2 regions of the Bacillus shivajii genome follow, and region 2 is predicted to be linked to the other one. Evidence: predicted binding sites of a transcription regulator. Region 2 holds the regulator's gene; the other holds the start of a gene.
What was found. Region 2 encodes Rex, which represses fermentation and respiration genes when NADH is low (regulators of the CRP and FNR family bind a similar motif). Its sites were predicted from a motif close to TTGTGAAATATTTCACAA; they were not measured.
Positions count from the first base shown of each region.

Region 1: LGQ02_RS14135 (NarK family nitrate/nitrite MFS transporter) is a predicted target of Rex. The motif match lies at 1,816-1,833, and genes of this name have one in related genera.

Region 1 is NZ_CP084703.1:2,895,341-2,901,171, reverse strand. Features, by position in the region: gene fdhF (formate dehydrogenase subunit alpha) at 1-424, shown strand, start outside; gene LGQ02_RS14150 (4Fe-4S dicluster domain-containing protein) at 451-993, shown strand; gene LGQ02_RS14145 (QcrA and Rieske domain-containing protein) at 1,019-1,552, shown strand; gene LGQ02_RS14140 (hypothetical protein) at 1,545-1,739, shown strand; gene LGQ02_RS14135 (NarK family nitrate/nitrite MFS transporter) at 1,852-3,144, shown strand; gene LGQ02_RS14130 (NarK family nitrate/nitrite MFS transporter) at 3,175-4,665, shown strand; gene LGQ02_RS14125 (zinc-dependent alcohol dehydrogenase) at 4,900-5,831, opposite strand, start outside.
Region 2 is NZ_CP084703.1:526,138-531,968, reverse strand. Features, by position in the region: gene LGQ02_RS02675 (transporter substrate-binding domain-containing protein) at 1-62, shown strand, start outside; gene LGQ02_RS02670 (amino acid ABC transporter permease) at 78-761, shown strand; gene LGQ02_RS02665 (MDR family MFS transporter) at 844-2,280, opposite strand; gene LGQ02_RS02660 (redox-sensing transcriptional repressor Rex) at 2,522-3,157, opposite strand; gene moaC (cyclic pyranopterin monophosphate synthase MoaC) at 3,200-3,679, opposite strand; gene LGQ02_RS02650 (ABC transporter ATP-binding protein) at 3,857-5,794, shown strand.

The DNA.
Region 1 (5,831 bases), 2.1 Mb from region 2:
TGGAACACCAGATGGCAAAGCAAACTTACCTGCTGTCGATTGGCAAGAGCCAGATGAAAACCCAGACAACGAGTATCCGCACACATTAACAACAGGACGTGTCGTGTTCCACTATTTATCAGGTACACAGACAAGAAGAACGAAATTCTTAATGGAGAAATGTCCTGAACCATATGCGGAAATGCACCCAGCTCTTGCATCACAATATAACCTACAAGACGGAGAAGACATTGTTTTAGAAACGAAACGAGGATCCATGACTTTAAAAACGAGACTTACGAAGGCGATTCGTGAAGATCATATCTTTGTTCCTTATCACTGGGGGAAAGAGCTTTCAGTTAATAAGCTTACAAACCCTGCGTTAGACCCAACATCAAGAATGCCAGAATTTAAAGTGTGTGCCGTCAAACTCAAAAAGGCATAAAGAAAAAGCTGGAGGAGGAAACGAACATGAAAAAAGTAATGTATTTAGAATTTGAGCGCTGTATCGGTTGTCGATCCTGCCAAGCTGCCTGTATTGAGTGTGGCGGGCACGATGGCAAGGAACGAAACTACGTAGAATATCTTGATTTCTTTGAAAGTCGTCAAACATTCCCAATGATGTGTATGCAATGTAAAGATCCTGCATGTGCGAAAGTATGTCCGGCAAATGCGATCCAAATTACTGAAGAGGGTGTCGTATTATCAGCGATGGAAGAAAAGTGTATCGGTTGTCGTAACTGTACATTTGGCTGTCCATTTGGTATTCCGAAATTCGACTTTGAAGAAAACAAAATGTACAAATGTGACATGTGTTATGACAGAAGTAAACATGACATTGCACCAATGTGTGCTTCCGTTTGTCCAAGTGATGCGATCCGCTTCATTGATTACGATGAAATGATGGAGCTTCGTAGAAAACGTACGAGAATGAATTTAATTGAAGGAAAGAAGCCTTCTGAAAATGATAAATGGCAATATGTACCGGAATTTTTCGGAGTGTACTCAGATTAAAGAAAGAAGAAAGAGGTGACAACAAATGTCAAAAGAATGTAAAAAAGCAAGAAACATGAAGCGTTCAAAGGACGATATGGTCAACCTCATTGACAATGTAGAACAAAAGGACGATATGACATATAATCGCCGTGCATTTATAAAAACAGCAGTTGGTGCTTCAATGGCTTTAGGTTTATCTACTGTACCATTTAGTGTTAGAGCAATGATTGGTATTTCAGAACCAGATTACGATCGTGTAGAAATTGCTCGTCTAGAAGATATACCAAAAGGTGAGTCTGTCAAATTTAATTACCCGACAGAAGATGACCAGGCGCTTTTAGTTCATACAGTCAATGGAGAACTTGTAGCATATAACTCAGCTTGTACACATCTAATGTGTCCTGTATTTTATGAAAAAGAGCAAGATGTTCTCCTATGCCCATGTCATTCTGGTTACTTTGATGTTCAAAATGGGCACCCAATTAAAGGTCCGCCACAACGTGAATTACCACTGATTGAAATTGAAGTTGATAACGGAGTTGTGTATGCGGTAGGGAGGCAGTATCGCCATGGGTAAAAAAGGATATCTAGTGATACTTTTTATAACACTGGCAGTCAATGTTGTTATGTTGCAATGGACAATCGATTCATTTTTAGGCAGAGAGTATGAAAAAATTATGATTTTTTCAGGAGTAGCAATTGTGATGTCATTTGTAGCTCTGATGGCATACTTGCAATGGAGAAAGATCGAATATAAATCTTAGCTAAAATGTGAATAGGGGGAGGAAAGTCAAATACTCCCCCCTTAAAAAAATTAGTTTACCATTAAATTTGAACATTTTGTGAAATGTTGAACATGAAGGGGGAGGGATTTACATGGCTAGAATAAAGACATGGAACCCTGAAGATGAACAATTTTGGGGAAAAGAAGGAAAAAGGCACGCAAGACGAAATTTATGGGTATCGGTACCGGCATTATTTTTAGCCTTTGCTGTATGGCAAATTTGGTCGGTTGTAGCCGTAAATTTAAACGAAGTAGGCTTTAACTTTACTGAAGGTGAGCTATTCTTATTAGCTGCACTTCCAGGATTAACAGGTGCAACGTTACGAGTGTTCTATACATTTCTTGTTCCAATATTCGGAGGGAGAAACTGGACAGTTATTAGTACAGCCTCTCTATTAATTCCAGCAGTCGGAATTGGTATTGCTGTACAAAATCCGGAAACGAGCTTTTTAACAATGGCGATCTTAGCGGCACTTTGTGGTTTTGGTGGCGGTAACTTCGCATCAAGTATGTCTAATATCAGCTTCTTCTATCCAAAGAAAGCGAAAGGTACTGCACTTGGTATTAACGCAGGAATCGGTAACTTAGGTGTTAGTGCTGTTCAATTATTATCACCATTAGTTATTACAGTAGCGATGTTCAGTACATTTGCAGGAGCTCCTCAATATTTAGGAGACGGAACGGCAGTATACATGCAAAACGCAGCATTTATTTGGGTCATTCCAATCATTATTACAACAATTGCCGCATTTTTCTGGATGGATAATCTTCCTGGTGTTAGTGCGTCATTTAAAGAGCAAGCAGTTATTTTCAAAAACAAACATACATGGATTATGACATGGTTATATACAATGTGTTTCGGTTCATTTATCGGTTATGCAGCAGCGTTCCCATTACTTACGAGAACTGAATTTCCTGAAGTAAATGCTTTCCAATTTGCGTTTATCGGTCCATTACTTGGTGCATTGATCCGTCCGGTAGGAGGTTGGTTATCAGATAAATTTGGTGGTGCCTTTATCACATTTTGGGATATTGTCTTAATGATCGTTTCAACATTAGGTGTTATGTACTTCTATAATGCGGGTAACTTTACTGGATTTTTAATTATGTTTATTATTGTCTTTATTTCAACAGGTATTGCGAACGGGTCGACATTTAGAATGATTCCATTCATCTTTAACCAAAAAGAAGCGGCAGCAGTATTAGGTTTTACATCAGCGATTGGTGCTTATGGAGCATTTATTATTCCTTCTGTGTTCGGCTGGTCGATTGAATCAACAGGAACAGCGAACTTAGCGTTAATCTTATTCATCGTTTATTATCTCATCAGTTTAGTGGTCAACTGGTACTTCTATTCTAGAAAGAATGCAGAAGTGAAATGTTAACGGCAAAAAAATAAAGGAGATGGGCGTCGTATGAAAGCGAAAGAATTGTTTCAATTTAAAAATGAAAGAACAAAAATGTTACACCTTACATGGATTGCTTTCTTTGTCTCCTTCTTTGCTTGGTTTAACATGGCACCTTTAGCAGGGACGATGGTCCAGTCAGTAGGGTGGCTGACAATGGACCATATCGCTGCTCTAGCAATCTTAAATGTTGCGTTAACGATTCCAGCGCGGATTATCGTCGGAATGCTCCTTGATAAATATGGACCTCGTAGAGTATTTTCGATCCTATTAATAACAATGGCGATTCCTACTTTCTTTTTTGCTTTTGGATCAAGTTGGATGCAACTATTTATTTCTAGGTTAATTTTGAGTAGCATCGGTGCTAGTTTCGTAGTCGGCATACGAATGGTTTCTGAATGGTTCCCACCGAAGAGTGTTGGATTTGCTGAAGGCTTCTATGCAGGCTGGGGAAATTTCGGTTCAGCGTTCGCTGCAATGGTGTTACCGTGGTTTGCAATCACTTTGTTTGGCGGTGATGATGGCTGGAGATATGCGATCGCATTTACAGGTGTCATTTGTATCGTGTACGGTGTCATCTATTGGTTCTCTGTAAAAGATACGCCTGACGGGAAAGTTTATCAAAAACCTCGTAAAATTGCAGCAATGGAAGTAAGCAGTTATAAAGACATGATTTGGCTCATTATTTGGACGGTACCACTTGCAGGTGCTTTAGGCCTATTATCTTGGAGATTGTATGACCTAGATTTTTTATCAGTTGAAGCGTTATATATTATTTGTACCATATTAGTTGTTGTTTCTGGTTATCAAATTTATCAAATTTTAAGAGTGAATTTACCTATTTTAAGAGCGGGTGTACCAGAAGATGATCGGTATAAATTCCGAAATGTTGCAGCTCTTAATACAACGTACTTTGCCAATTTTGGTGCAGAACTCGCGATTGTCTCAATGCTACCATTTTTCTTTCAATCGACCTTTTCGCTATCAGCAACAGCTGCAGGAATGATCGCAGCATCGTTTGCCTTTGTTAACTTAGTTGCAAGACCACTAGGTGGGTTGTTGTCTGATAAGTTGTCGAGCCGTAAAGAAGTCATGCTTCTCTATATGTTTGGAATTAGTATCGGTTTATTTACTATGGGGCTAATGAATAGTGAATGGCCATTATATCTAGCTATTGCTGTTACAGTCATGACTTCATTCTTTATCCAAGGGGCAGAAGGTGCAACATTTGCAGTCATTCCTCTTATTAAAAAACGATTGACAGGACAAATTTCAGGTATGGCTGGAGCATACGGGAATGTTGGAGCAGTTGTATACTTAACTGTATATACAATGGTTACACCACAAACATTCTTCTTTATTTTAGCGGGGGGAGCTTTCTTTAGTTTCGTATTTTGTTTCTTGTTCCTTGAAGAACCGAAAGGCTCTCATAGTGAAGAATATGAATTATCGTCTGTTGATCAAGCAGAAGCAGCTAAAGAAGCAAAAAGAATTTCATAGGTTATTAGAACAGTAGAGCATCCAATTTGTGATGCTCTTTTTCTATTGTGCAGTTGCATACGAAGTTTGGTGTAATTGTGAAAATTAGACGATGGCTGGAGATAATAAAGCCCGCTGAATTAATAAATTCAGTGCATTTTTTGAACTGATAAATTGTAAAGAAAGAAAACTAAAAAGATCACCAAAAAGATTTTGGTGATCTAACCATAAACAAATTTTCCTAAATACAACAATCTACGGTTCAAAAACGACCTTCATTGTTTGTTCCTTCTTCTTATTTGTTGCTGTGGCGATGGCTTCCCGATATTCTTCAAGTGAAAAAGTATGAGTAATAAGCGGTGACAAATCAACTTTCTTTTCTGCTATTAAATCAACTGCAATTTGTAGGGTACGTTTTTTTTCACCACGAAACTGTTCCGTACTATAGGCAAAGCTACCCTTAATCTCCAATTCGTTGAGCCAAATCATTGTCATATCAAGATTTTCCACGTAGCTCGCTAAACCTAGTAAGACAATTTTTCCACCTTTTCGTGCAAAACGTATGGCGTCATGTAAACTTTTCTTGTTACCAACACATTCATAAATAATGTCTGCACCGCCATGAACAATTGGTTCACCAAACACTGGATAAAGGACATCTGCTGCAAATGAGTTGGCTGCTTGAGAAATATATTCTTTCCCTTTTGTTACATAGATGACTTCATCAGCTCCGAATCGAGAAGCCATTTCTCCTTGAAATTTGTACTTTACGAGCGCTACAACTCTACATTTATAATCTAATGCACGTAAAGCAGCAATGACGCAAATACCAATTACACCAGACCCAATAACAAATACAGTATCATTTTCTTCAGGTGGATTTTGTAATACTGTATGAAGCGCACAGCTAAATGGCTCAATAAGTACACCGTTTGCATCATCGACACTTGATGGAAGTTTTATAATTTGGCTTTCATGAGCAACGACATGGCTACTCCAGCTACCACCCGTATCTTTACAAGTTCCAGTTAAAAGCCCAGGAGAAATCGAACCATTATTCATATGTTTACATAAGTTATCGTTCCCTTTTTCACACTCACTACACAATGGTGTGACACCTCTAGCCTTACATCCTAAAATCGGATCGATTACGACTCTTTCTCCTACTGAGAGGTGCTCAACGCTAG
Region 2 (5,831 bases):
AGCAATTTTTCGGCGGGCAAGATGTATCACAAGAGCCGGAAATTGACTTTGCTGACGAATAATAAAGGAGAATCTTTATGAGAGAGATACAATGGGAATACATTTTCGATCCACAATTAGCAATTGAATCCTTCCCGTATGTCATGCAAGGCATTTGGTACACGCTTTTTATCTCTCTCGTCAGTTTGGCCATAGGACTAGTCATTAGTTTATTTTTAGCGATCGCACGCTCTTCCTCTAGAGCGTGGCTTCGCTGGCCTGCTAGAACATACATCTCGTTTATGCGCGGTGTACCAATCCTAATCATCCTATTTTTACTCTATTTCGGCTTTCCTTACATCGGGATTCAGTTTAATGCAGTTACCGCAGCGATCATAGGTTTTAGTTTAAATAGTGCTGCATATATGGCTGAAATTAACCGTTCTGCGATCGCAGCTGTTCCAAAAGGACAATGGGAAGCAGCGAGATCACTCGGGTTATCTTATTGGATGACAATGCGAAAAGTCGTTTTGCCACAAGGGTTTCGTATCGCAGTCCCCCCGCTTTCAAATGTGATGCTCGATTTAATCAAAGCCTCATCACTTGCGGCAATGATTACCGTACCGGAAATTTTCCAAATGTCTCGGATCGTTGCTGGGCGAGAAATGGACTATATGACGATGTTTATTTTGGTTGCCCTCATTTATTGGGGGATCTGTTCGGTGATGACTGTTCTACAAAACTATTTAGAAAAGCGCTTTGAAAAATATGATGCTTATTAACGTAAAAGAAGAGGCTGACAATTTCGTCAGCCTCTTCTTTTATCACTAGTAAACAAATTAACAACTTTGACGCCCTATCCTTTTATTCATTTACTACTTTCGCTTTCATTTCTTCCTCTTTTTGTTGCTTCTTATATTCCTTACCTAGTAATAACCCTGCTGGAATAGAGATTAGTGTTAGTACTGCAATGACTAAAAACCCTTCTGTAATTGCCTGAATGCTTGCTTCTTCAAGCGTCATACCATTTGCTGCCATAACTTGAGCTCTACGAACCTCAAAGTAAACGGATATAAACACAATACCTAAAGCCGAACTCATTTGCCTTAATACATTATTCATCGCAGATCCGCGTGATATGAACTTCTCAGGAATCGCATTCATTCCGGTAGTTGTTGCTGGCATTGTACTAAGGCCCATCCCTATACCTCTTATGGCGTTAAGTACAAACAATACCCAAATCGCCGTTTGTAAGTCGATAAAACCGAATAAAAGCGTTCCAACCGTTGAAAAAATAAGACCACTTGTTACGACAAGTGAAGGTCCTTTTTTATCAAGGATTCTCCCACCTACCGTCATAAATATTCCTGCGAGTAAAGCTGCTGGTAAAAAGACAAGACCTGTCATAATGGCTCCGTAACCATACACATTTTGTACAAGCAGTGGGATGAGAAAAATTCCACCAAACAAACTAATTGAACTAATAATTGCGACCCAAACACTGTATGCGTAAGCTTTAATTTTAAATATCGATAGATCTAGTAAAGGTTGTTCTGTTTTGTTTTCGATTTTCACAAAGAAATACAATGCAATAGCCCCGATGATCAATAACGATATATTCAGTGGGTCATATAAATGCGCGAGTTCACTAATTCGCCCTAAAGCAAGTAAGATCGCCCCAACTCCAAGGGTCACTGTGACAAACCCGCTTCGGTCAAACTTCAAATTGTCTGCTCGCTTCGTTCGCTTTAGATAAAGCATTGAAAAGGTTAATCCTAAAAGACCTGTCGGTATATTACATAAGAATAACCATTGCCATGTACCAAGTTCAATAATGAAACCACCTAATGTAGGTCCAATCGTTGGTGCCATCATCGCTGCAATTCCCCAAATCCCAGTCGCCATCCCTCGTTCTTTTTTCGGGAACACTTGGAAAATGAACACCATGGAAAGGGGCATAATAAATCCGCCACCGACTCCTTGAAGCCCACGGAAAAAAATGAGTGATGATAGATTCCATGAAAACGACCCTAATAGAGACCCTAATAAGAAGAGGGAAACGCCAAACAAATACATTTCCTTCTTTCCGAACTTATCACTTAAAAAACCTGTAAGTGGCATCGTAATCCCCATGGTTACCATGAAGATCGTAATTACCCAACCAGCCGAAACAGCATCGGCATCAAAAACCTCCATGATATGTGGAACAGCTGGATTTAACATACTGTTATTTAAAATGACTGTAAATGTACCAAGTAACACAGAAATTAATACGAGCCATTTATGTGGAATTTTACTCATGTTTTCACCTGATTCCCTTATTAGTTAGCCAAAATGTTCGATTCTCGAAATATATAATTCTACTATACCAAAACATGTGTATGATTTCATGATAGAATTTAGGACTTTTTTGGAAATCAAAAACAAGTTCTTCCTATACAAAAAGCTGCAGGTACATTTCTCCCACAGCTTGTCTAAGTGATGACACTTATATATCGTTTTTGTTCCGTTTTCCAACAATGAAAGGGTATCAACCGTTTCATTACATTGGATAATGTTTCAAGAAGTAGATAAGGGATTGAAGTTCTACAGATAAATCAATATGATGAACTCGGACGTTGTCTGGTACAGATAACCTTGCTGGTGTAAAGTTTAAGATCCCTTTAATTCCAGCATCTACTAACTGATCAGCAATCCCTTGCGCTGCTGCTGAAGGGACAGTTAACATTGCCACTTCTGCTTCACCAGCTATGCGTTCTTTTACTTCATCTAAATGATAAATGGGAACGCTTCCAATTTTTTGACCGACCTTGCTTTCATCAACATCAAATGCCATCTCAATTCTCATATTGTTACTTTTCGTAAAGTTGTAATTTAATAAGGCAGTCCCTAAGTTACCGACACCTACTAAAATAACCTTTCTTATTTCATCTTGATCTAATGTTTTTCTAAAAAAGGTTAATAAATAATTGACGTTGTAACCATACCCTTTCTTTCCTAGCGCGCCGAAATAGGAGAAATCCCTTCGAATCGTCGCTGAATCGACTTTTACTGCTTCACTTAACTCTGTTGAAGATACACGATTTTTCCCTGATGCTTGCAAGCTTTCTAAAAAACGATAATATAACGGCAGCCTTTTTGCAGTTGCTTGCGGTATTTTTGTTTGATCGATATCCATTTTTTTCGCCTCCCACCATCATGAATTGGTTCAATCGCTCTTTTATCTCTTGTAGTCGCCGCTCTTTCCGCCGGTTTTCTCCTGCAAGAAAGTCTCGCCAATGACCATTCCTTTATCTATAGCTTTACACATATCATAAACTGTAAGTGCTGTTGCTGATGCAGCTGTTAACGCCTCCATCTCTACTCCTGTGCTCCCTTTCGTCTTCACACCAACTTCAATAAGAAGAATGTATGTTTCTTCACTTACTTCCCAGTCAAAATGAATATCCACACCTGAGAGTGATAATGGATGACACATTGGAATCCATTGCGATGTATTTTTGGCCGCCATTACTCCTGCTACTTGTGCAACGGAAAGAACGTCACCTTTTTTCATCGTTCCTGCAGTAATGCCCTCGTAAATATCTTTTGTCACTTGGACACTGCTTTTCGCCACAGCTGTGCGAACCGTTTCTTGTTTGTCAGAAATATCGACCATTTTTGCTCGACCTTGGTCATTAAAATGTGTAAACGAACCCATCGGTGCCCCTCCTTTTGTCTCTTCGTCTATTGTACACCATAGTTGGACAAACTGCACAATCCTTCTCTAGATTAGCAAGAATTCATGTTCCACTTTACTACAAATGTTGCCACTTTGCGTAACAGTCATGTACACTTATTTTGTAATGACCCAATGATGTGGTGAGGATGAAATAATATGATTTTATTACAATGTGTACAAATAACAAAGTCCTTTGGGGCTGAAACAATATTATCCAATGTAAAACTTGAAGTCCAAAGTCGTGAACGAATTGCTCTTGTCGGTCGAAATGGCGCAGGCAAGTCAACATTGTTAAAAATTATATCAGGAGAACTATCTCATGACTCTGGAGATATTATTATCCCTAAAAACGTTGAAATCGGTTATTTAGCCCAACATAGTGGCTTAAATACGAACCGCTCAATTTGGGATGAAATGATGTCTGTTTTCACCCATTTAAAACAAATGGAGAAACATTTACGAGAATTAGAAGAAAAAATGAGCAACCCAAGTGCACCAAACTATGAAAAAGTATTGCAAGAATATGATCAATTACAACAAGACTTTAAAGATCAAGGCGGTTACCAATATGAAGCCGACATTCGCAGTATTTTATCTGGGTTAAACTTCTCTGATTTTGATTACGATACACCGATATCCAGTTTAAGTGGTGGTCAAAAAACAAGACTCTCTTTAGGCAAATTGTTATTAACGAAGCCAGACCTTTTAATTTTAGACGAACCGACAAACCACCTAGACATAGATACACTCACTTGGTTAGAAAACTATTTAGCTGGCTATCCCGGAGCAATACTCGTTGTCTCGCACGACCGATACTTTCTCGATCGAATCGTAGATTATGTATACGAGCTAACCTTTCATTCAACAGTGAAGTTCACCGGAAACTACAGTGCGTACTTAGAGGAAAAAGCAAAACGCCTCGAGCTTGAAATGAAAATGTATGAAAAACAACAAGGTGAAGTGAAAAAGTTGGAAGACTTCGTCCAGAGAAACATTGCTCGTGCTTCAACAAGTAATCGTGCCAAAAGCCGTCGTAAACAGCTTGAACGAATGGAGCTGATGACAAGACCAAAAGATGATGATAAATCTGCAAATTTCCAATTTGATATAGACCGACAAAGTGGAAATGATGTGTTAACACTGCAAAACGTAACAATCGGTTATGATGGCGAACCATTAGCAACAAACATTGAATTAAAACTTGAACGTGGTGAAAGTGTTGCATTAATTGGACCTAATGGAATCGGAAAATCAACACTCATTAAAGCGATCGCCGACAAAATAAAACCGATCACCGGGCAAATTCAATACGGCAGTAACGTAAAGATCGGTTACTACGATCAAGAACAGACAGAACTTACCTCTAATAAAACGGTCCTACAAGAGCTATGGGATGAATACCCGCAAACGCCTGAAAAGGAGATCCGCACAGTTCTCGGAAATTTCTTATTTAGTGGCGATGATGTTCTTAAAATTGTTTCAGACTTAAGTGGTGGAGAAAAATCTCGTCTAGCACTTGCCAAGTTAATGATGCAAAATGCAAACATGCTCATTTTGGACGAGCCGACAAACCATTTAGATCTAGACAGTAAAGAAGTGTTAGAAAATGCCTTAATTGATTATCCAGGAACGCTCCTTTTCGTTTCACATGACCGTTATTTTGTTAATCGTATGGCAACACGGGTCGTCGAACTCTCTAGTGATAGGATTACAAACTATTTAGGGGACTATGATTACTATATAAATAAAAAGCTCGAACAAGCCGAATGGGCAGAGCTTGAAGCTAGTAAACAACTTCAAAACAGTCAAAGTTCACCTAACGAAGATAGTGAAAAACAATCGAAGCAAGATTACGAACGAGAAAAAGAGCTGAAGAAAAAAGCCCGCCAACGACAGCGTAAAATTGAAGATCTCGAAAAAATGATTGAAGAAGCTGAAATGAACATTGCCGAATGGGAAGAAGAATTATGCAACCCTGACGTTTATCAAGACCACGAAAAATCATTACAGTTAAACGAAAACATTGAAAAGACAAAGCAAAAAGTCGAAGCACATATGGAAGAATGGGAAGAACTACAACTCGAAGAAGAATAATTACGTGTTGAGCCAGGTATGCCCTGGCTCTTTTTTG